Linked DNA regions of Prochlorococcus marinus str. GP2. The protein of the gene in region 1 interacts with the protein of each later gene in a pairwise test. Links are inferred from orthologs where the notes say so. Each region holds a gene or a part of one and is shown on either strand. Other genes may lie near its edges. The genes, in order: EU91_RS05810 and ftsZ.

Region 1 (10,660 bases):
GGTGCCGAATTGTCCAAGAATATAAGAAAGGAAGAGCCCGATAGAATGCTTGATAGTTTCTTAATCGCAGGACTTATTGAAGCAAGAAGTCATGAAAGATTAAGCTTGCTTGCGCTTAATTCTAGAGAAGAATCTTTTAAAATTCTTTATGAATCTTTGCTTGAGAGTGAGGCAAGGCACTTTGGAATTTATTGGAAACTAGCGCAAACTAAATTCTCTAAAAATCAAACTTTCAAAAGGCTAGATGAGTTGTCCGAAATTGAGTCAGAAATTCTTGCTGAGACTTGTACGATGCCAAGGGTCCATAGCTAGAAATAATAAATTTCGAATGTTAACAAAAAAATTTTTTACAGTATTTAAAGGTTATAAAAGTGATTCAACATCATTAACAATCGTTGGTGTTGGCCCTGGAGATCCATCGCTTTTAACAATTGCTGCTGTTGATGCAATAAAAAAGGCGAAAGTTATAGTTTTTCCAATATCAGATGATAATAAAAAGAGTTTCGCTGCAGAAATAGTCAAGAAATACACCAAATTTAAAAAAAATATACCTATCATCTTTCCAATGGCTAGGGAGGATTTTGATCCAGATGAAATATGGTCTAACGCAGTAGAAAAAATTGTGAAATTTATAAAAAATGGTGAATCAGTTGTTTTACTTTGTTTAGGAGATACCTCAATATTTGCAAGTTCTTCTAATATCTTGAGGTTAATAAAAAAAAATCATGCGGAAATTATTACCAAAACCATACCTGGTATTTCCTCAATTTCAGCAGCAGCAGCTTTGAATGATTTTGATTTAGTTAAAAAAGGCGAGACCTTGATTATCAAAGAATGTCCTTCTTCAAAATCAGAATTGGCATCCCTAATATGTGAAAGTAAGGGGAATAAAACGGTCATGGCCATTATGAAAGTTGGGAAAAGATGGCATCTAATTAGGGATATTTTAAAAAAAGAGGATATCATCGATAAATCATCAATAGCTTTAAATGTAGGTATGCCTGATCAAATTATTCAATATGCATCCCAATATAAAAAGGATTTTATGCCTTACTTTTCTTTGATTTTGATAAGGTTCGATTAATGCAAAAAAAAGAAAAATTCCTTGGTCATCAATTTAGATGGCCAATATGTAAGGAACTATTATTTCTTGTTCTTGAAGATCGGGTTAGTGATGTTTTTGTTTGTGAATTGGTTTGGGAAAGACTTTTTTATACTAGAGAAATAACGCAAAATAATTGGGTTTCTAGTGAATTAACTCCTTCTTATTGGTCAGAAAAATTTGAAAAAGCCCCTCAAATCATTTCAGAGCGATCAGCCTCAGTACATTTGACTCGATCAATTCCAAAAGAACATAAACAGGGATTGAAAAATTTTCTAAATTTTAAAGGTTACAAGATTAATGAACTTTATCCAAGAAGAACTAGAAGAGCTACCGCAGTAAATTGGTTGATTTATTGGGCTATTGAAAATAATTGTTTTTCAAATGATAATGAAGTAATCCCCAGTCCCAGTTCACCTCCTGTTAATCCAGCAAAAGGGCATTTTGGTGATCCAGAAATCAAATGAAATTTTTAAATAAGGTAAATAATTGTATTAAAGGTATAGTTGTAATGAAAACTACTTTCTTTGGAGAGAAGAATTGATTCTTCCTACAATAGCAATTATTGGAAGACCTAACGTTGGAAAATCTACCTTGGTTAATCGTCTTTGCCAAAGTAATGATGCAATAGTATTTGATAAACCTGGTGTTACAAGAGATAGAACTTATCAAAATGCATCATGGGGAGGTAAGGAATTTCAAATAGTAGATACTGGAGGTTTAGTTTTTGATGATGATAGCGAATTTCTCCCAGAGATAAGAACACAAGTTTTCTTGGCTCTCGAAGAGGCTTCATTAGCATTACTCGTGGTAGATGGAAATCAAGGTGTTACTGATGGTGATTTATCAATAGCAAAATGGTTAAGAAATTCAAGCTGCAAAACAATTGTTGCCGTTAATAAATGCGAATCGACCACTCTTGGAATCTCTTTGGCTTCAGAGTTCTGGAAATTAGGATTGGGCGAACCTCTACCTGTTTCCGCTATTCATGGTTCAGGTACTGGGGATCTTTTAGACCTAGTTATTGACGAGCTTCCTGATAATATTATTCAGGATGAAGAAGAAAAGATAATGATGTCAATTATTGGCAGGCCAAATGTTGGTAAATCTAGTTTGTTAAATTCAATCTCTGGTGAGAAAAGAGCAATAGTTAGTGATCTTAGTGGAACGACAACTGATTCAATAGATACTCTTATTAAAAAAGGTGATCATCAATGGAAAATTGTTGATACAGCTGGAATTAGAAGAAAGAAAAATGTTAAATACGGTACTGAATTCTTTGGTATAAATAGGGCTTTTAAATCTATTGATAGAAGTGATGTTTGTGTATTAGTTATAGATGCTATAGATGGAGTAACTGATCAAGACCAGAAGTTGGCTGGGCGAATAGAGGAACAAGGCAGAGCTTGTATAATTGTTGTTAATAAATGGGATCTTGTAGAGAAAAATAGTTCAACAATTTATCAAGTAGAGAAAGAACTAAGATCTAAACTTTATTTTTTACACTGGTCAAAAATGATTTTTATTTCTGCCTTAACTGGTCAAAGAGTAGACAATATTTTTGAGCATGCTCTAGATGCGGTAAATCAACATAGAAGAAGAGTTACAACATCTGTTGTTAATGAAGTGCTTAGAGAATCAATTAGTTGGAAAAGTCCTCCAACGAAGAGAAGCGGCAAGCAAGGTAGGCTTTATTATGGCACACAAGTAAAGAACAAACCTCCCACTTTTACTCTTTTTGTAAATGACCCTAAATTATTCGGAATAACCTATAGAAGATATATTGAAAAACAAATTAGAGTAAATTTAGGCTTTGAAGGCACACCTCTCATTTTACTTTGGAGAGGAAAACAGCAAAGAGAGTTAAATAAAGAAGTTCAAAGAGAAAATATTGAAATAATTCAAAAAGATTAATGAATTTACTTACCAAATTTCCAGTTGGTCAATACGTCTATGGCAATAGAAGTTGGCTAAGAATTATTGATAGTAGATTAAAAATTATTATAGTGATGATATTTCTAATCACTCCAATTTGGGCAGGCCCTATTTGGAGGTTAAGTTTAGTGTGTAGTTTACTATTAATTACTTTTTTAAGTTTGTTACCAACTCGAGTTTGGTGGAGATCATTATTTCTTCTCTCATGCTTATCTTTATTAATTGGATGTATATCAATACTGGCTTCTGCAGATATTCAATCTCTAAATGGTTACTTAAGAAATCCTAATGAGATTGAAGTAGCTTTGGAAAACTATAAAAATTGGAATATTTTGCAAATTCCTTCGCAGAAGATATGGTTTATGAATTTTGGTCCATTCAACTTATCAAGAAAATCTCTTGAATTAGGCATAAAAACCTCTACCTTGATATTTACTGTTATTCAAAGCGTTAATTTGATGCTTTTATCCACATTGCAAGAAGATATTGTGTGGGGATTAAGTTGGTTTCTATACCCATTGAGAAAAATTGGATTGCCAATAAATAAGTGGCTTTTTCAGTTATTAATTGCATTACGTTTTATTCCTTTAGTACAGGAAGAATTTCAAAATCTAATTAAATCTGCATCGGTTCGATCAATAAATTTCCAAAAATTAGGATTTAAGAAATTCTTTAGTGTCTTTTTAATTTTTATAGAAAGGTTATTTCAAAATATATTGCTGAGAATTGATCAAGGAGCAGAATCATTGCTTTCAAAAAAAGAAATCAATATAAAAATAAATAGATTTAGAATTTTTTATCCTTATGGGTCTCTCAATGTAATTGTTAATACATTATCGATATGTTTTATTTGCATAGCAATTTTTCTTAGAAAACTGTATGGTGCATTATAAATAACACAATATTGTAGTTTGAGTTCAGAACGTTATTTAAACCACCCAACATTTGGCATGTTGTACCAAGTCTCTCCAGGAAATGATGGAAGAGATATTTATGCGACTTTATATGCCCAAAAAATGTTTTTTTCAGTTGAAGTTAGACAGAGAGAAGTTTTTTTTGAAGTCATACCTTATTTAGATGCTAGAAGTCAGGCCGAATTAAACCTTCAAAAAGCAAGAAGAAAAGGATCTGAAGAGCTAACTAAATGGGAGAATTTATTCACACAAACTTTCTTATAAAAAGTGAATCTTTCAAATTATTTAAAATTAAAAAATAAAATCCCATCAAATGTAAATATCCTTGCAGTGAGTAAAGGATTTAAAAGTCAAGAAATCAAGACTATTCAAAATATAGGTCAGAATGATTTTGGTGAGAGTAAGTTTCAAGAAGCATATGAGAAACAATTAATCCTTAAAGACCTTCAACAAATAAATTGGCACTTTATTGGACGAATACAAAGTAACAAAATAAGGAAAATAGTACAAAATTTTAAATATATTCATTCAGTAGATTCATTTGAAAAATTGCATAAGATTTCAAATATTTCATGTGAAGAAAAAAAAAATCCATTGATAATGTTGCAGGTTAAATTTAGTAATGACCCTAATAAAGGAGGTTTTAATCCTGAACTTTTAATATTGAAATGGAGAGAAATTCAAGAATTAAAAAATATTTCAATATCTGGTTTAATGACTATTAATCCTAAAGGAATAAGCTCTAAAGAAAATTTAGAATTGTTTAAAAAATGTAGATCACTTGCCGATTCACTTCAACTGCCAGATTGTTCAATGGGCATGTCAGGGGATTGGCAGGAAGCGATTGAAGCTGGTTCAACTTGGTTAAGATTAGGATCATTGATATTTGGAGAAAGAGCCTAATAATTTTTATAAAAATCCAATATTAAAACTTGCAGTAAAGGACAAGTAACGTTATTTAAGAATAGGTAGTTTTTTCATTTCAAAAATGAATCTATTACTTTAGGTTTTTAAACCTTAGTAATCAATTTCAAGAGGATTTAAAAGGTGTCACTTATTTCTAAATTAAAAGCAGTTGTTGCAGGGGATGAGTATCTCGAAGATGATTTTGATGATTTAGATTATGCATCAGAAGATGAATTAAATGAAATTAACGATTTCAAACAAGGTTCAAGAAATTCAAATGCTCTTGCAAATTCAAATCCGTTCGATTTTATGAATAACAATAGATCATCAAAAGTGGTTGGAATGCCAGGTATCTCAAACTCAACAGAAGTAAGTTTAATGGAACCTAGAAGTTTTGATGAAATGCCTCAAGCCATACAAGCATTGAGAGAGAGAAAAACTGTAATTCTAAATTTAACTATGATGGATCCTGATCAGGCCCAAAGAGCAGTTGATTTTATTGCTGGGGGAACGTATGCAATTGATGGGCATCAAGAGAGAGTGGGTGAAAGTATTTTTCTTTTTGCTCCAAGTTGTGTAAATGTAACTAGCTCATCTCCAGAAGAAGCTTCTCCTTCTAATGTGCCTTCAAATAGTAAACCAAAATATAGTTTGGGAAATAACACAGCTCCTGAACCAGCATGGGGTGATTCTAAATTAAGTGCTTTTTCATGACTAATCTGTGACTCATAAAATTGCGATTATTGGTTTTGGAAATATTGCAAAGGCTATAGTTACGCCTCTATTAGATAAAAAATTAATTCAACCAGAGAATGTTTATTGCGTTGTTAATTCAGAAAAAAGTCTAGAAAATATAAAAAAAAATTATAAATATAAAATTAATGTTTATAAATCAAGTTCTAAAGACTCAAAAGTAATTTGGGATTGTCAAGTTAAACTACTCTCTATAAAACCGCAAAATTTTAATGATATAAGTGAGCTTCATGATATTAAAGGGAAAGACAGTTTATTAGTTTCAATTCTTGCAGGAGTTTCATTAAATAGACTAACTCAAAAATTTCCAAATCATAAATGTGTGAGGGTTGTTACAAATATTCCAATAACTGTTGGAAAAGGTTTAACAGGAATTGCATGGGGTGAAGAAATTACAAAAGATCAGAAACAAATGACAAAAAAATTATTTGAAAATACTAGTAAGGTATACGAATTTTCTGAAGATTACCTTGATACATTTTTAGCATTAACTTCATCAGGGCCAGCAATAATTGCTTTGATTATTGAAGCATTAAGTGATGGAGGTTTGAGTGGTGGATTACCAAAAAAACTTTCAGAAGAACTAGTGATTGAGATGATAATTGGAACTATCATTTTAATTAAAGAGAGTAAAATAACTATTTCGGAGCTTAAAAATTTAGTCACTTCTCCAGGTGGGACAACTATTTCTGCTTTAAGAGTATTAGAAAAAAAGAGTATAAGGTCAGCATTAATTGAATCAATAGTTTCAGCTAGTAATAGAAGTAAAGAGTTTCGTTAGGTTTTATAATTATCTTTTAAGTTCATATAGACATTCTCAAGCGAATTTATATTTTTAGTAATTGTATATCTCTCAATTACTCGTTCTCTAGCTTTTTCACCAAGATCTTTTGTAAATGAAGGATGTTCCACAAGAATTGGAATTATAGTTTTTAGCTGTGCTGCTACATTATCAGTTGAAATTACTATTCCTGCTCCTTTATCTAAAACTTCGCCATCAGCTCCGGCATCTGTAGCTATACAAGCAGTACCAGCTGACATTGCCTCTAAAAGTGATAGTGATAAACCTTCTACTAAACTTGGTAAGAAAAACACTTCTGCTATTTGCATTATTGCTATCCTAATTTCTAAATCTAATTCGGCACCCCACCAAATTAATTTCTCATTGCCAAGGTTAGAAAAACTATTTTCAAGTGTTGGCTTCATTGGTCCATCACCAACAATAACTAATTTGCAATTTTGAGTTTTTGTTTGGCGCCAAGAACGTAAAAGTGCCTCGATATTTTTCTCATTTGCAATCCTTCCCATATATAAAAAGATTCTTTCGTTTCCAAGTTTGTTTTTTACTTGATCATATTTTTTACTTTTTTCGCCAAAAGGTTTCCACATATTTTCATCAACGCCGTTTGGAATAATTATTTGTTTTTCTTTAGGTACTCCTAATTTCTCAAGAACATTTTTTTGAGGTTCAGAAAAAATTATTACTTTATCGAACTTTGCTAAAGATGGAGCATAAAGTTGATATGTTAATTGTTGAGTGCTCGCAGTTAGATTTCTATTTTTAGCATCAAATGGTGGATGAAATGTTCCTATAAGAGGAACATTAATTTCATTACAAAGCTCTGGAAGTCTAAAGTCTAAAGGAGATAAAGTTAGGCTAGCATGTACTATGTCAGGTTTTAATTTTTCCAATGATATCCTTAGCTCTTTTTCTGCCCTTGGCGAGGGTATTGTATAAACTTGAGATTTAATTAAATATGGGAGACTTACATCAGGATCATTTGCAAGAAATAATGGGTTTGATGAATTTGAACTAGAGGGATTGTCGAAATGAATAAAGCTAATTTTATGACCTCTGGCCTTTAATTCCTTAGTAGTTGAATTACCATAAGTTACATTTCCACAAAAAGGGGATTTTTTCCCTAACCAGGCAATATGAACCACATTAATTGAATTAACTATTTATAAAGTTAACAGTTAGAGCTTCGATAATCATAATTTTATAATTTATTAATGGTTCATGAAAATGCTAACTATATATTTCTCTCAACATTTTTAGTGAAGATAGCTCCTTCTCTAATTGAGTAGAGATCCATGTCTCAATAATGAATAATATTTTGAGCCAGACTTTTTTGGGACCCAACAACTCTCCATTAGATTTTATTGGTAATTCTGGGAAAAGAAGTCTCTGTAATAGAGCGACTTCAGATGCATTTATTTTTAGATTACTTTGAGGATCTTCTATGGATGAAAACCCTTCACTTGGCAAATAATAACAATTCCACTCCCAATTCCCTAAAGGTGGAATAATAGGTTCTCCAGTTTTACAACAATGATGAATTGGTAAATTAATACCCCCGATGGCTAATAGATGGATTAAAGATTGAATACTCATTGAGAGCATTTTAATATCTTCTTCTTGAGACTCTTTATATAAATAAATTCTATCAAGATGTGCAAGAACGCAAGATAAATAGTCTTGTTGCTTGTCATTATTACCTACTAATAAAAATGTTAATTCAGTTATTGCTTGTGCGGCTGCAAGACATTCAATATTTTTTCCTAGACCAGAATAGCTTTTTAATATTTTTATTTGACGTACAGATTTAAGATTTCTTTTCCCAAAAATCTGCAGACTTAAATATGTTAAAGGAGTAGCTGCGGCAAGACTACTTTTAGGCCGCCTAGCACCAGGTACCGCTAATCTAACAATCCCTTGCTCATCGGTAAGCATAGTTATTAATCTGTCATTCTCGCCTAATGGAGAAGCTTTAATACAGAGACCCTTTAGTCTCCACTCACCAGAACCAGACATTTAAATTAAGTTAACTTCTTCAAAAATTTCACAAAAATTGGAAGTTCCCACGCAACTAATTCCAATATCCAACAAATCAATTACTTGCGTCAGTTTTTTTATGCCACCTACAACTTTGATTTGATTTTGTGAGCCTGTTTTTTTTAGTATTTCGGGGAAATCACTAGATGTAAGAGGAGACCCAAACCCGTCCCCAAACTGAAAATTTTTTATTCCTAATTCCAAACATATTTCTATCGCATTAGTAAAAACTTCTTCTTGTAGTTTTGATTTATTTATGATTATTGAAACTGGTAATCCAGATAATTTAACTTGCTCAATTTCAGCAGCGAAAGTTTCTAAATTTCTTTTGGATAAATTGATAAAGTTTGGGATATATTCAATTCCTTTGGCACCCTTATCTTTTGCAAAACAAACTAATTCTTCAATAAATGAAACTGGTAAATCTGCTAAAGGGTATGAAATAAGTGCGTTTATATTCGCACTGTAATTACCCAAACAGTTTTTAAGATCAGTTAAATAATTTAGTGAAGTAGAAATATTTTTGATATTGTATTTTCTTATTAAATCGCAATTCACACAGAAATCTTCCCACGATAAATAAGGGTTAATAATAATCGCATGAATTTTCTCGTTTAATTCATATTCAATATTGGGCATTTAAAACTTATTTAGATTGAATCAATCCATAACCCCCATGATTCCTTTTATATATAACTTGAAGTTCATTATTTTTCTTGTTTCGAAAAACATAAAAATCATGATCAATTAGATCTAATTGTTTTCTTGCTTCCTCTGATGAAATTGGAGTCATTTCAAAGTATTTATTTTTTATAGATGGCTCAGGCAGACTTGCTTCCATTCCTTCCCTAATTAAAGCTTTATCTAAAAAATTTGATTCCATACTTTCAATTGGTAAAGAATCTTTATTTTTAAATTGTTTATTATGAATTGTTTTATTGTTTCTTTCTTTGTATTTGCGTAATTTTCTACAAAGTTTATTTGAAACTAAATCAATGCTTGAGTATAGATTTTCAGTTTTTTCTTCAGCTCTAATTATGGTACCATTTGCAAAAATAGTAACTTCTGCAGTTTGGAACGAGACTCTTGGATTCTTTTCAATTGAAAGGTGTATGTCAGCTTCTTTAACGATATCCTTATAGTGATGTGTTGCTTTTTCTATCTTTGCCTCAGTATATTCTTTTAATGCTCCAGTGAGCTCAAGATTCTTTCCATGGATTAAAATTTTCATAACAAATCTAAAAATATTTACTTACTTTCTAAATCTACTTAAATATGGATAATAGAACAGCAATAATTAAACAACCTGATAATATTTCTTCTTTTAATGATGTTTATAAATTACAAAAAGAATATCAGGAGGCATTGATTTTAGATAATTCTAAGCCTGATTTTATTTGGATAGGGGAGCATCAACTCTGTTATACATTGGGGAGAGGATCTAATTACGATAATTTACTATTTTCTCTAAATGATGCTGAATATGATGTTTTTAAGATTGATAGAGGTGGTGAGGTAACTTGTCACATGCCAGGACAATTAGTAACGTATTTGGTTTTAGATTTGAAAAATTTTAATAAAGATTTAAATTGGTACTTAAGAAAAATTGAAGAAATTATTATAAAAATCCTTGGAGCTTTTAATATAGATTGTCACTCTAGAAAAGGGTTTACTGGTGTTTGGATAGGAAATAAGAAAATCGCATCAATTGGAATTGGGTGTAAAAGATGGATTACGATAAATGGATTTTCAATCAATGTTGACTGCGAATTAGAAAACTTTAATAAGATTGTTCCTTGCGGAATAGAAAATTGTCTTATGGCAAATATGATTGATTACAACAAAAATTTAAATACTCAAGAAGTCAAGAGAATTGTTAAAAAAACCATCGAGGAAGAATTTAATTTTGATTTTATATCAAAATAGAAATTAAAATTTCAAAATTAATTTAAATAATATGGGTGATTTAGCGTATTGGCCTGCAGCCAAACCTCTTTCTAAAAAAAATACATTTGCCAAAAATAGAGATTTTATTAAGAACCTTGATCATATAGATCAAATTTGGGAAAAATTAAAATTTAAATGTGGTGATACTTTAGCTGTTTGCGATTTAAGAGGGAAATACAAAGAAAAATTTTCTTATTCTGAGCTAGCTGATTTAATAACAAAAGTCTCTTTTTCTTTCGAAAATTATGGTTTAAAAAAGGGGGATGT
Region 2 (10,783 bases), on another replicon or contig:
CTCTATCAATTAGGCCATAGTTTTTTGCCTCTTCAGCACTTAGAAAATAATCTCTATCAGTATCCTTTTCAATTTTCTCAAATGATTGGCCTGTCATATCAGCCATAGACATATTTAACATATCTTTAATTCTTAAAATTTCTTTAGCTTCTATTTCAATATCACTTGCTTGGCGTTGAGATGTCCCTCCTAGGGGTTGATGAATCATTATTCTGCTATGAGGCAAGGCGACTCTTTTACCTTTTGTGCCTGCGGCCAATAGGAACGCACCCATTGAGGCTGCGAGGCCTACACAAATCGTTACCACATCACTTTTTACGTATTTGATGGTGTCGTATATAGCCAGTCCAGCAGTTACTGATCCTCCTGGGCTATTTATGTATAGATAAATAGGTTTGGAATTATCATCAGAATCTAGATAAAGCATTTGTGCAACAAGGCTATTAGCAATACCATCATTCACTTCTTGACCAAGAAAAAGAATTCTTTCAACGCCTAGTCTTGTATAAATATCAACCCATCTTTCGTATTGACTTCCAGGAAGTCTGTAAGGCACGCTTGGAGTTCCTATTGGCATGATTTTAAAGTAATTGTTTGTGAGAGTTAAATTTTATTTGGTAAATCTTTTTGATTTATAAGTATTCTATCGATAACTCCATAATCTAAGGCCTCTTGGGGGTTAAGATAACTCATTCTGTCTGAGTCTTTAGAGAGTTCCTCGATAGTTTTACCTGTATTACGAGATAGAATCTCGAGCATTGATTTTTTATTTTTCAAAACTTCTTCAGCTCTTATTTGTATATCGGTTGCTTGACCTCTTGCTCCGCTTATAGGTTGATGTAAAACAATAGAGGCATGCGGGAGAGCAGCTCTTTGCCCTTTCGTACCTGATGAAAGGATAACTGCTGCAGTTCCCATGGCTTGTCCAATACAGATTGTATGAACTGGAGGCTTAATATAACTTATAGTGTCGCAGATAGCAAAAGCTTCAGTTTCGAAACCAACTGCATCACCAGTGTACCAACTTGTTCCTGTTGAGTTTATATAAAAATAGATGGGTTTGTCTGGGTCCTCAAATTCTAGATAGAGAAGTTGAGCAATGATTAGCTCAGTGACATCCATCCCTAGTTGTCGTTTTGCATCATCATCTGAAAATAATGGTAAACCAAGATAAACTATTCTCTCTTTTAGGAGAAGAGAGGGTAGATCAGGGGGCGGGGTCCTCATAACGGTGTTTTCGCCGTAATAAGGAGCAGATACAGTCATTTGTATCACAAAATTAAAGTTGATTTGATTCTAGCTAGATTTAGCCCTGTGTCGCTGGTGATTTATAAGATTTGTTTGACTCAGGATTATTTATCAGTTTTCCAAATACCATTCTTCCCGTTGGAGTTTGTAATGCTCCTGTGATGACAATATCTAATCTGCTACCCACAAAATTCTTTGCTTCATCAATAACAACCATTGTTCCGTCATCTAAATATCCAATACCTTGCATTTTTTCTTTGCCTTCTCTTACGATTTTTATATTAAGTGATTCTCCTGGCTGTACTTCTGGCCTTAAAGCAATAACCAAATCACTCAAATTCATAACTTTTAATTCTTTAACTTCAGCAATCTGAGAGAGATTATAATCAGCCGTAATTAAAGTTCCTGTCATATCTTCAGTAATTTTCAAGAGTTTTTCATCTACACCATTACCTTCATACTTTGTTGGGTTTATTACAAGTCTTCGCCCGTATAAATCTCTTAATTCTTTTAATAATTTGAGACCTCTTCGACCTTTCGATCTTTTTTCATTACTGCTTGAGTCAGCTAAAGTTTGTAATTCATCAATTACACTTTGAGCAACAATTAATTGCCCTTCCAACAAGCCGCAACTTAATAGACCATTAATTCTGCCATCAATAATTACACTGGTATCTAAAATTTTGGGACTTGCAGCGGGGAGTATTCCTTCATTGACTAGATATGCATCAGTATTATTAGGATTGAATAATCTCAATAGTGTCCTTCCGTGGGTATCAGCCAACTTATACCCAAGTACACCAAAGAAAATGTTGCTTAATATAGCTGCTAAAGGTTTTGCAAAAAAAACTTCTCTAGGGAAAGGGATTAATAATATTGGAGCAAGTAAGAGATTCGCAACAAGTAATCCTAAAATTAATCCAACTGACCTACTTATTAATAAATCCGTAGGCATTGTTCTTATTTGATCAAGAAAAGTCTTTCTAAGTTGAAGAAATACAAAACCAGCTGCTAATCCTATAAAAAGACCTATTATGGCTAAAACAATTCTAAATCCTTCTACATTAGATACCTGTTTCAGGATGTCTACAGGCAATAAATCAACCCCAAGCCATCCTGAAGCAGCCCCAGACAATATAAATAAAATTAATACTAAGATATCTGTCATATCTATAATCTACTAGGATTTATTAATTGAGTAAATAAGGATTTTATTTTTTGCGATCCTTAATACTTTTTGGAGCTTAAAAATGTATCTAGATTATGAATAAGTTTCCAAGAAGTGCTTATGTGCATATCCCTTTTTGCCATAGAAGGTGCTTTTATTGTGATTTTGCAATTATTCCACTAGGAAACAAAGTTGAAACTTTACAAGGTTATGGCAGTAAAACCGTTAAAGAATATTTGCGCTATTTATATAAAGAAATATTGTCAATTAAGCATAAAGCACCTCTTTCGACAATTTATATTGGCGGCGGTACACCATCAATCTTGGACCCCCAACAAATTAAAGGGATAATTGATCTTTTTAAAGAAAATTATGGAGTTGACTATGGTGCTGAAATCACTATGGAGGTTGATCCAGCTAGTTTTAATCAAGATGATCTTTATGGATTCATAAATTCTGGGATAAATAGATTTAGTCTTGGAGTTCAAAGTTTTAATAATGAGATACTTCAAAATTCTGGCAGGAGGCATTTGCGAGAAGATGCTGAAAAATCTTGTTCATGGTTGAAGCAAGCATTTGATAATGGGCTTATAAAAAGTTGGAGCTTAGATTTAATTCAAAATTTGCCGCTTAGTGGATTTAAAGAATGGCAAGATGACTTAAACAAAGCAATGACGTTTTTACCACCTCATATTTCCATTTACGATTTAAATATAGAAAATGGGACTGTTTTTGAAAAATTAGTTAATTCAGGAAAATTAAAAGTTCCAAGTGATGAAGATGCTTTTAGAAATAGCAAATCAACTCATTTAATTTTAAAAAATTCAGGGTACTCAAGATATGAAATCTCAAATTATTGTCTTCCTAGGCATCAATCGAGACATAATAGAGTTTATTGGAGTGGCTTAGGCTGGTGGGGTTTTGGTCAAGGTTCCACTAGTTCACCTTGGGGGGAAAAGCTTACTAGACCAAGAGTTAGTAGGGAATATAAGGAATGGGTAATTAGGCAATATGAACTAAATTTAGATTCATCCCTCATTAATAAAGATTTTGTTTATAAAGAACTTGATGAGAAAATAATGTTGGGCTTGAGACTTAAAGAGGGTATAGATATATATGAGGTATTTAAAGAACAAAACTGGGAAAACAAAAAATGTGAGAGTAATTTAAATAAATTGCTTGAAGAATGGGAAAGATTTTTTGAATGCGGACTTTTAGTGAGAAAGGGGAATAGATTTTTTTTAACTGAGCCTAAAGGGATGGAGCTAAGCAATCAAATTCTTATTTCCATGTTTAAGTGGTGGGAAGACATTAATTAAGTCTTTCAGAATCTACCCATTTTTTTAATTTTTCCTTGAACAAATTCTTCCCTTGAATAATCGGTTGGCAAAATGGTGGTTGATCATCATTAAGGCCTAATAAATCTGCAGTAACTCTTACTTGGCCATCGCAATCATTACCTGCTCCGATGCCTATTGTGGGAATTGTTAAGTTTTTTTGTATTTCTTTTGCAAGCAACTCAGGAATATGTTCAAGAACTATTGAAAAGCACCCTAATTTCTCAAGAATAGAGGCTTCTTTCTTTATTTTTTCTTGGCTTTCTAGGCTTTCACCTTGTTTTTTTAATCCTAGATTTAAGTAGCTTTGCGGTGTGAGACCTATATGACCCATAACAGGGATTCCCATTCTTATTAATCTAGAAATAACTTTTTGTATTTCTGGTTCGGCCCCTTCTACCTTTACGGCTTTCGCATAAGTGCTTTGAATTATTCTCCCTGCATACTCCACAGCTTTATCTTCTCCACATTGATAAGTCAGAAAAGGCATGTCGGCAACAACTAAAGGTTGTTCTTCAATACTCTTTTTAAACCCTCTTGAAACAGCATTAGTGTGATAAATAATGTTTTCTAAAGTTAGTGGTAATGTGGATTTGTATCCCAAACAAACCATTGCTAAGGAATCTCCGACTAAGACAAGATCTACATTAGCTTGTTCTGCAATAGATCCTGAGATGGAGTCCCAAGCTGTTAATGCAATAATTTTTTGAGATTTTTCTTTATATTTAACGAGTTCTGAAGGTAACATAAGAATTTTATGTATCTTTTTTAATCAAGAATTGCTAAAATATCAATGACTCGGCCTTTCGCGGTTTTAACGCCTAAACCTGGTCAGGACCGGAAGGTAGCAGCCACAAGGGATGCTTGAGGCAGGCGAGATAACCGAGTCACTCTATTTTACCTTTTAATCTATATCTTTTTTATTTTGCCTTAACCTTAAAAATTCTGGAATATTTGCTCCTGTATCTTTATTGTCAGAAACACCATAAAAAGATTGATTAGATAATCTGTTTTTAATTCTTTGTTGCTTCAATGGCTGGTTTGTATCAAAACCTGTTGCGATGACTGTAACTTGTATCTCACCCTCCATATCTTCATTAACCGCTTGACCAACGATAATATTTGCATCCTGATCTACAACATCGCTAATAACCTCTCCAACTGAGTTCACATCATCTAGAGTTAAATCTCTTCCTCCAGTTATATTTACAAGGCAACCTTTAGCACCATCAATTCTTCCCGCTTCAAGTAATGGGCTATTAATTGCAGCTTGAGCAGCCTCTATAGCTCTAGATCGACCAGATCCAATACCTACGCCAAGAAGGGCAGTGCCAGCTTCAGTCATAACTGATCTCACATCAGCAAAATCAAGATTAACCTCACCAGGGCGGGTAATTACTTCACTTATACCTTGCACTCCCATTCTTAATACATCATCCGCATTCATAAAAGCTTCTTGGATAGAAGCACCTGCAGAAACTTCTTTTAACCTATCATTTGGTATGACAATAAGGGTATCAACGTTTTCAGCCAATCTCGCAATTCCTTCTTCTGCTTGACGCATTCTCCTTTTGCCTTCGAAAGAAAAAGGTTTAGTTACTATCCCAATTGTTAATGCACCGCTTTGCTTTGCCACTTCAGCAACTACTGGAGCTGCTCCTGTGCCGGTACCTCCACCCATTCCTGCTGCTATAAAAACTAAGTCAGAGCCTTCAAGTGACTGTTGAAGTTCATCTCTAGATTCTTCTGCTGCCTTTTGACCGATACTTGGATTACCTCCCGCTCCAAGACCTCTCGTTAAGTTCTGACCTAATTGAACCCTGCGCTCTGCAGAGGACTGCAGTAATGCTTGGGCATCAGTATTAAGAACTCTGAATGAAACTCCTTCAAGTTCACTATCAATCATTCTGTTTACAGCATTACTTCCACCACCGCCAACGCCAATTACTTCAATTTTGGCATTCTGACTTGGAAGGATGTTTGTTGATTGATCAAAGTTTGGATTGTTACCGAAGCTCATCTCTTAATAAGGATCTAATACTAGTATTGGGTGCATTATGAACTTACAAAGCTCATCTGTAGGAATTTGTTGAGGAAAATCCTTAAAATATTTACTTAATAAAAATTTTGTTTTAAATGCTAAACCCTTATCAACACTACATTAATTAAAAAAAAATATTTGAAATCTCATCTCAAATATTAGGGTTTGAACACTTTTATTTTTGGTTTATTTGGATCAGTAAGATCAATATTATCTATTTTTTTAGAAAAGGTATTTTTCACAAATTCATTTTTAAGGTTATTGATAATTTGTAATTGATGGTTGATTAAATTCGGATTAAATCCTAACAATATTGTTTTTAAATCTTTTTCCTCAATAGATAAAAATCCATTTGGAGAGAAAGTTATCTTAACTATATTTAATTTATAATTGTCTTGGGCTATTAAAATTTCAGATATTGTCTTTTTAAATTTTTCTTTCCATCCAAAAACTTGAAGGTTTAATTTGTTTAAATTTTTTTCGTCTGCATTTTTTCTATCAATAAAAATCCCATCTTTATCAATAAAGCCTAAAATTTTTTCGTTATTTAATATTTTTTCGCCGTAAGCTATTGGAGTCCTAGTTTTAATTTTGACTTTCAAACCAAAAGGAAATAATTCTCTATTTACCGAAACATTCTTGAGTGATAAATTTTGTTTTAACTCATTTTCTAAAAGCTTAGTTTCAATAAGAATTAATCGGATTGGAAATTTTAAGGATGAATTTTTTACCAAATCATTTTGTGAGAATAATTCGCTTCCATAAATTCTAATGTCCTGATTATTTACCTTTTTAAATGTTTTTAGTGTTAACAAGCTTGTTGAAAATAAAATTAGTAGTAAAAAGCTTCTTTTGTTAATTATTTTCTCGTTTTTCACAAATCACATCGAGCTTTTTCCATCAATTGCTCCATCCATTCTCTAGCCTGGTCTGCATCTGAAAATGGCACATCCATTTCTTTCCCATCACCAACTAATCTCAACCTGCACTTTCCTTGAGATTCATTTGTAAGGGGAGCTTCTCCTGAGGTAAGAGCCATTAATTCAACTAATTCTAATCTCTTGATTGTGAAACTATCTTTTTCTTCAAATGTACCAGCTTCAAATGCGCTCCACTTTAATTCTCCATCTTTTAAGGACGCTGCACCTGAACTATCTAACTTACAAAGTTCAGAACCATTTGCCCAGCTCCTAAAAAGATTTTGCCTTCTTCTTTCTAACCAACCTAGAGCAGTTAGTAATATAAAGATAAAAAGCAATGGTAACCAAAGTAGTCCATGCAACATTTGATTTAAATTATAAATCTAGAGATATATCTATCAGTTTAGCCACAAGTTGTTCAATATTTAAACCTGAAGCTTTCCAAAGCATTGGAAACATACTTTTTTTGGTGAAACCTGGAATTGTATTTATTTCATTTAACAATATTTTATTTGAAGATTTTTCTAAAAAGAAATCGACTCTAGCAAAACCAAAAATATTTAGTGCTCTACAACTTTGGATAGCAATTTCTTTGATTTGCTTGGTTATTTTTGCATCTATTTCGGCTGGTATAGATATATTATTATTATTTGAGTTATATTTCGAATCGTAATCATACCAATCACTTTCGTAAGTTACTTCTCCTATCTCAGAGGTTAATAGTTTCGAATTCCCAATTATTCCGCATTCAATTTCTCTTACTTCAAGGCCTTCCTCCACTAAAAACCTTGGATCTATTTCCCAAGCTTTTTCTATGGCATGCAATATTTCTGATTCATTTATGACTTTAGAGATACCAAGAGATGATCCAGAGTTAGATGGTTTAACAAAAACAGGAAAATTTAAATTTTTTACAATCTCACTAATTAGTCTGTTTTTTACTTTTATATCATTGAGATCTTCATTTTGAAAAGCAAGATACTTAACTTGTGGGATTTTGAGATTTGAGAAAATTGTTTTCATCATTATTTTATCCATCCCTATTGCAGAACCTAAAATTCCACATCCGACTAAAGGTTTTTTAGTGAATTTAATTAAGCCATGAATTGATCCGTCTTCACCATTAAATCCATGCAGAAGAGGAAACCACACATCAATATATTGAAAGTCAATTCCGTCTAAGAAGTTTATCTTTCCTTGATTAGACTTTTTTATATTATTGTGATCAATTTGATCAAGTAGGATTTTTTCTGATAAATCACTATCAATCCACTCTCCATATTTATTTATGTAAAATGCCTTAATTTTATAACGTTGTTTGTTTATTTCTGAATTAAAGGCTTCAAAAACTGTTTTTGCAGAGGATATCGATACTTCATGTTCATTGGAATACCCACCAAATATTAACCCAATACATCTTTTCTTTTCCTCAATCATTTAGAAAAACTATAAGCAAAGTTCACCTGTTAAAGAAAAAGGCCTTGCTTCATTAATTCTGACGTCTATCTCATCTCCTAATGAAAAGTCAAATTTGGTGTTTTTGGGAATTCCTACGAAAGTTAATCTATTTGTCCTTGTTCTGCCCATAATTTGCGAAGAATTTTTTGGATTTAAACCCTCAATTAAAACTCTTTCAATATTATTAATGTATCTTTGGTTTCTGCTCTTAGCAGTTCTCTCGACCAAAGTATTAATTTCCTGCAATCTTTCTTTTTTTACTTCTTCTGGAAGTTGATTCGACCAAACTGCTGCAGGCGTATTTGGTCTTGGGGAGTATGCTGCAGTATTAACTTGATCAAAGCCAATATCTGATATAAGTTTCAATGTATCTTGATATTGTTGTTCGGTTTCACCTGGGAAAGCAACTATAGCGTCCGCTGTTATTGATGCATCTGGCATTAATGATCTTATATTCTCAATTATATTTTTATACTTTTTGATAGTATATCCTCTAGACATCCGTTTTAAGATTTCGTCATTTCCACTTTGGAAGGGAATATGGAAATGTTCACAGACTTTATCAAGTTCATAACAAGCTTGAATCAATCTTTTTGAAAAATACCTTGGATGGCTAGTAGCAAATCTAATTCTACTAATCCCATTAACATCATGAATGTAATATAAAAGGTCAGTTAGAGTATTTTCTTTTCTCCCCTCTTTTGTTGTCCCAGGAAGATCTCTTCCATAAGCATCAATATTCTGCCCCAAAAGAGTAATTTCTTTAAAATTATCATCCGCTAATTTTTGAATCTCACTTTTTATAGCACTTGGATATCTTGATTGCTCTTTCCCTCTGACAGAGGGAACTACACAATATGAACATCTTTCATTACATCCATAAATAATATTAACCCATCCACAAATAGAGCTTTCTCTTCTGGCATTTGTTATATCTTCAGAAATGAAGGTTTCTTCAGTGGCAGCAACTTGATTTCCTAAATCAACTTTTCCCAGAAGATTCTCAAGGTTGTTTACGTGTTGAGGCCCCATTACTAGATCAAGTTCTGGGACTCTTCTTAGTAAGGACTCTCCCTCTTGCTGAGCAAGGCAACCTGCTACAACAAGTTTTAGATTGGGCATTTTGTGCTTTCTTTTTGCTTGTCTTCCTAGAAAGCTATAAACTTTTTGCTCAGCATTATCTCTGATAGTGCATGTGTTGTACAAGACCAAATCGGCATTTAATTCATTATCTGCTCTGGTATATCCCATTTTCTCTAATGTCCCAGCCATTCTCTCAGAATCAGCCTTGTTCATTTGACATCCAAATGTAGTTATCCAATAACTGCCTGTAGTTGAATTCCTTTGAAATTTTTTTTCGTCTAGGTTTGTTTTTGTTAGCACTTTGCTAGGAATTTTTTATGATTTTTTAATTCAAAATTACAAGTTAAATAATTTTGCTGCAATTTTTTTTGAGGGCGAGCGAGGGGATTCGAACCCCCGAATAGCGGCGCCACAAGCCGCTGCCTTAACCACTTGGCGACGCCCGCCTCACATTTATAAATTTAACAACTCAAGGGTAATTTTTCATAGTTATTTTATTCTTTTAGCGAAATTTGAATTATTTACTAATTCAGTATAGTTTTCTTATGATTTAAAATAAAAGAAAATTTAAAAATTTGAGTAATTCCGGCACAGCTGAGGTTCTTATTCCCAGAAGCCTTTGTTTAATAGAAGATATTGATAACCTCATTATTGATGTAGAGGATTTATGTTCAGTTTCCATTAGTTGGGATGATGGATTTGTTACTGAGTTAAAGCCTTTAAAAAATAAAGTTACAAAACCAAGAAACATTTTATTCCCAAGATTTGTCGAAACGCATTCGCATTTTGATAAATCTTTTACATGGGAGGATTTTCCTAACCTGGAATCAAACTATGGAGGAGCATTATCAATAAATCTTGAAGAACATAAAACTAGAACTACAGATAAGGTTCTAGAGAGAGTTGAGAAGTCATTAAAACTTGCTATAAAAAATGGATACCGAGCTATTAGAAGTCATATTGATACATACAAAAGTCAATCAATTAATATTTGGATTGAACTTTTCAAATTACAGAAAAAATTTTCATCTGAGTTGACTTTGCAATACGTTGCTCTAGCCCCATTGGAATTTTGGGATACTTCTAATGGAGAAGAGTTGGCAAAAATATTTTCCTCTTTTGGAGGCATTTTAGGAGGTGTTATTGTCCCCCCTTTCAATAAAAAAGATACAAGCAAATTTCTCGCAAAGATGCTTCTTCTAGCGAGTAAATATAAATTAGAAATTGATTTGCATATAGATGAATCGATCATTGAGCCTGGGGCCGGAATAAAAGTTTTATTGGAGACAATCGAAAATTTAAAGATTAATAATATTCCAATTACCTGTAGTCATTCGAGTAGTCTTATTTCTTTAAGTCAAAGAGAGATTTTAAATTTAGGAGAAAAAATGGCTGAGAAAAATATCAAAGTTATTGCTTTACCTCTAACAAATTTTTGGCTGCTCAATCGAAGTAATAAAACTACTTCATTAAAAAGACCAGTTGCGCCAATAAAGCAATTACAAAAAGCACACGTGGATGTATCTAT

The links.
Region 2: the proteins of EU91_RS05810 (region 1) and ftsZ interact in binary tests that used the Bacillus subtilis proteins (3 or more experiments, as listed by UniProt). The link is inferred for Prochlorococcus marinus str. GP2 from one-to-one orthologs.

What each region holds. Positions count from the first base shown.
Region 1 is NZ_JNAH01000003.1:330,478-341,137, forward strand. What follows is about bases 3,999-6,784. They hold EU91_RS05810 (cell division protein SepF), read left to right. Parts: upstream 3,999-4,998; coding sequence 4,999-5,571; downstream 5,572-6,784. Other genes in these bases: EU91_RS05820 (PII-interacting protein PipX family protein), read left to right, coding at 3,999-4,215; EU91_RS05815 (YggS family pyridoxal phosphate-dependent enzyme), read left to right, coding at 4,219-4,854; proC (pyrroline-5-carboxylate reductase), read left to right, coding at 5,579-6,391; EU91_RS05800 (glycosyltransferase family 4 protein), read right to left, coding at 6,388-6,784. Also shown: EU91_RS05845 (tRNA-(ms[2]io[6]A)-hydroxylase), read left to right, coding at 1-312; cobI (precorrin-2 C(20)-methyltransferase), read left to right, coding at 329-1,084; EU91_RS05835 (DUF1823 family protein), read left to right, coding at 1,084-1,569; ribosome biogenesis GTPase Der, read left to right, coding at 1,643-3,016; EU91_RS05825 (energy-coupling factor transporter transmembrane component T), read left to right, coding at 3,016-3,930; more of EU91_RS05820, read left to right, coding at 3,949-3,998; more of EU91_RS05800, read right to left, coding at 6,785-7,554; DNA repair protein RecO, read right to left, coding at 7,640-8,425; EU91_RS05790 (deoxyribose-phosphate aldolase), read right to left, coding at 8,426-9,085; hpf (ribosome hibernation-promoting factor, HPF/YfiA family), read right to left, coding at 9,093-9,677; lipoyl(octanoyl) transferase LipB, read left to right, coding at 9,722-10,372; EU91_RS05775 (AMP-binding protein), read left to right, coding at 10,404-10,660. UniProt on the Bacillus subtilis protein: Cell division protein that is part of the divisome complex and is recruited early to the Z-ring. Probably stimulates Z-ring formation, perhaps through the cross-linking of FtsZ protofilaments. Its function overlaps with FtsA.
Region 2 is NZ_JNAH01000008.1:68,092-78,874, reverse strand. The notes cover bases 3,716-6,624. They hold ftsZ (cell division protein FtsZ), read right to left. Parts: upstream 5,774-6,624; coding sequence 4,658-5,773; downstream 3,716-4,657. Other genes in these bases: EU91_RS02010 (cell division protein FtsQ/DivIB), read right to left, coding at 5,953-6,624; panB (3-methyl-2-oxobutanoate hydroxymethyltransferase), read right to left, coding at 3,728-4,501; hemW (radical SAM family heme chaperone HemW), read left to right, coding at 3,716-3,735. In the rest of the region: EU91_RS01980 (ATP-dependent Clp protease proteolytic subunit), read right to left, coding at 1-577; EU91_RS01985 (ATP-dependent Clp protease proteolytic subunit), read right to left, coding at 604-1,266; EU91_RS01990 (PIN/TRAM domain-containing protein), read right to left, coding at 1,307-2,416; more of hemW, read left to right, coding at 2,512-3,715; more of EU91_RS02010, read right to left, coding at 6,625-6,672; EU91_RS02015 (hypothetical protein), read right to left, coding at 6,669-7,079; EU91_RS02020 (D-alanine--D-alanine ligase family protein), read right to left, coding at 7,090-8,151; tRNA (N6-isopentenyl adenosine(37)-C2)-methylthiotransferase MiaB, read right to left, coding at 8,161-9,555; EU91_RS02035 (amidohydrolase family protein), read left to right, coding at 9,831-10,783. UniProt on the Bacillus subtilis protein: Essential cell division protein that forms a contractile ring structure (Z ring) at the future cell division site. The regulation of the ring assembly controls the timing and the location of cell division.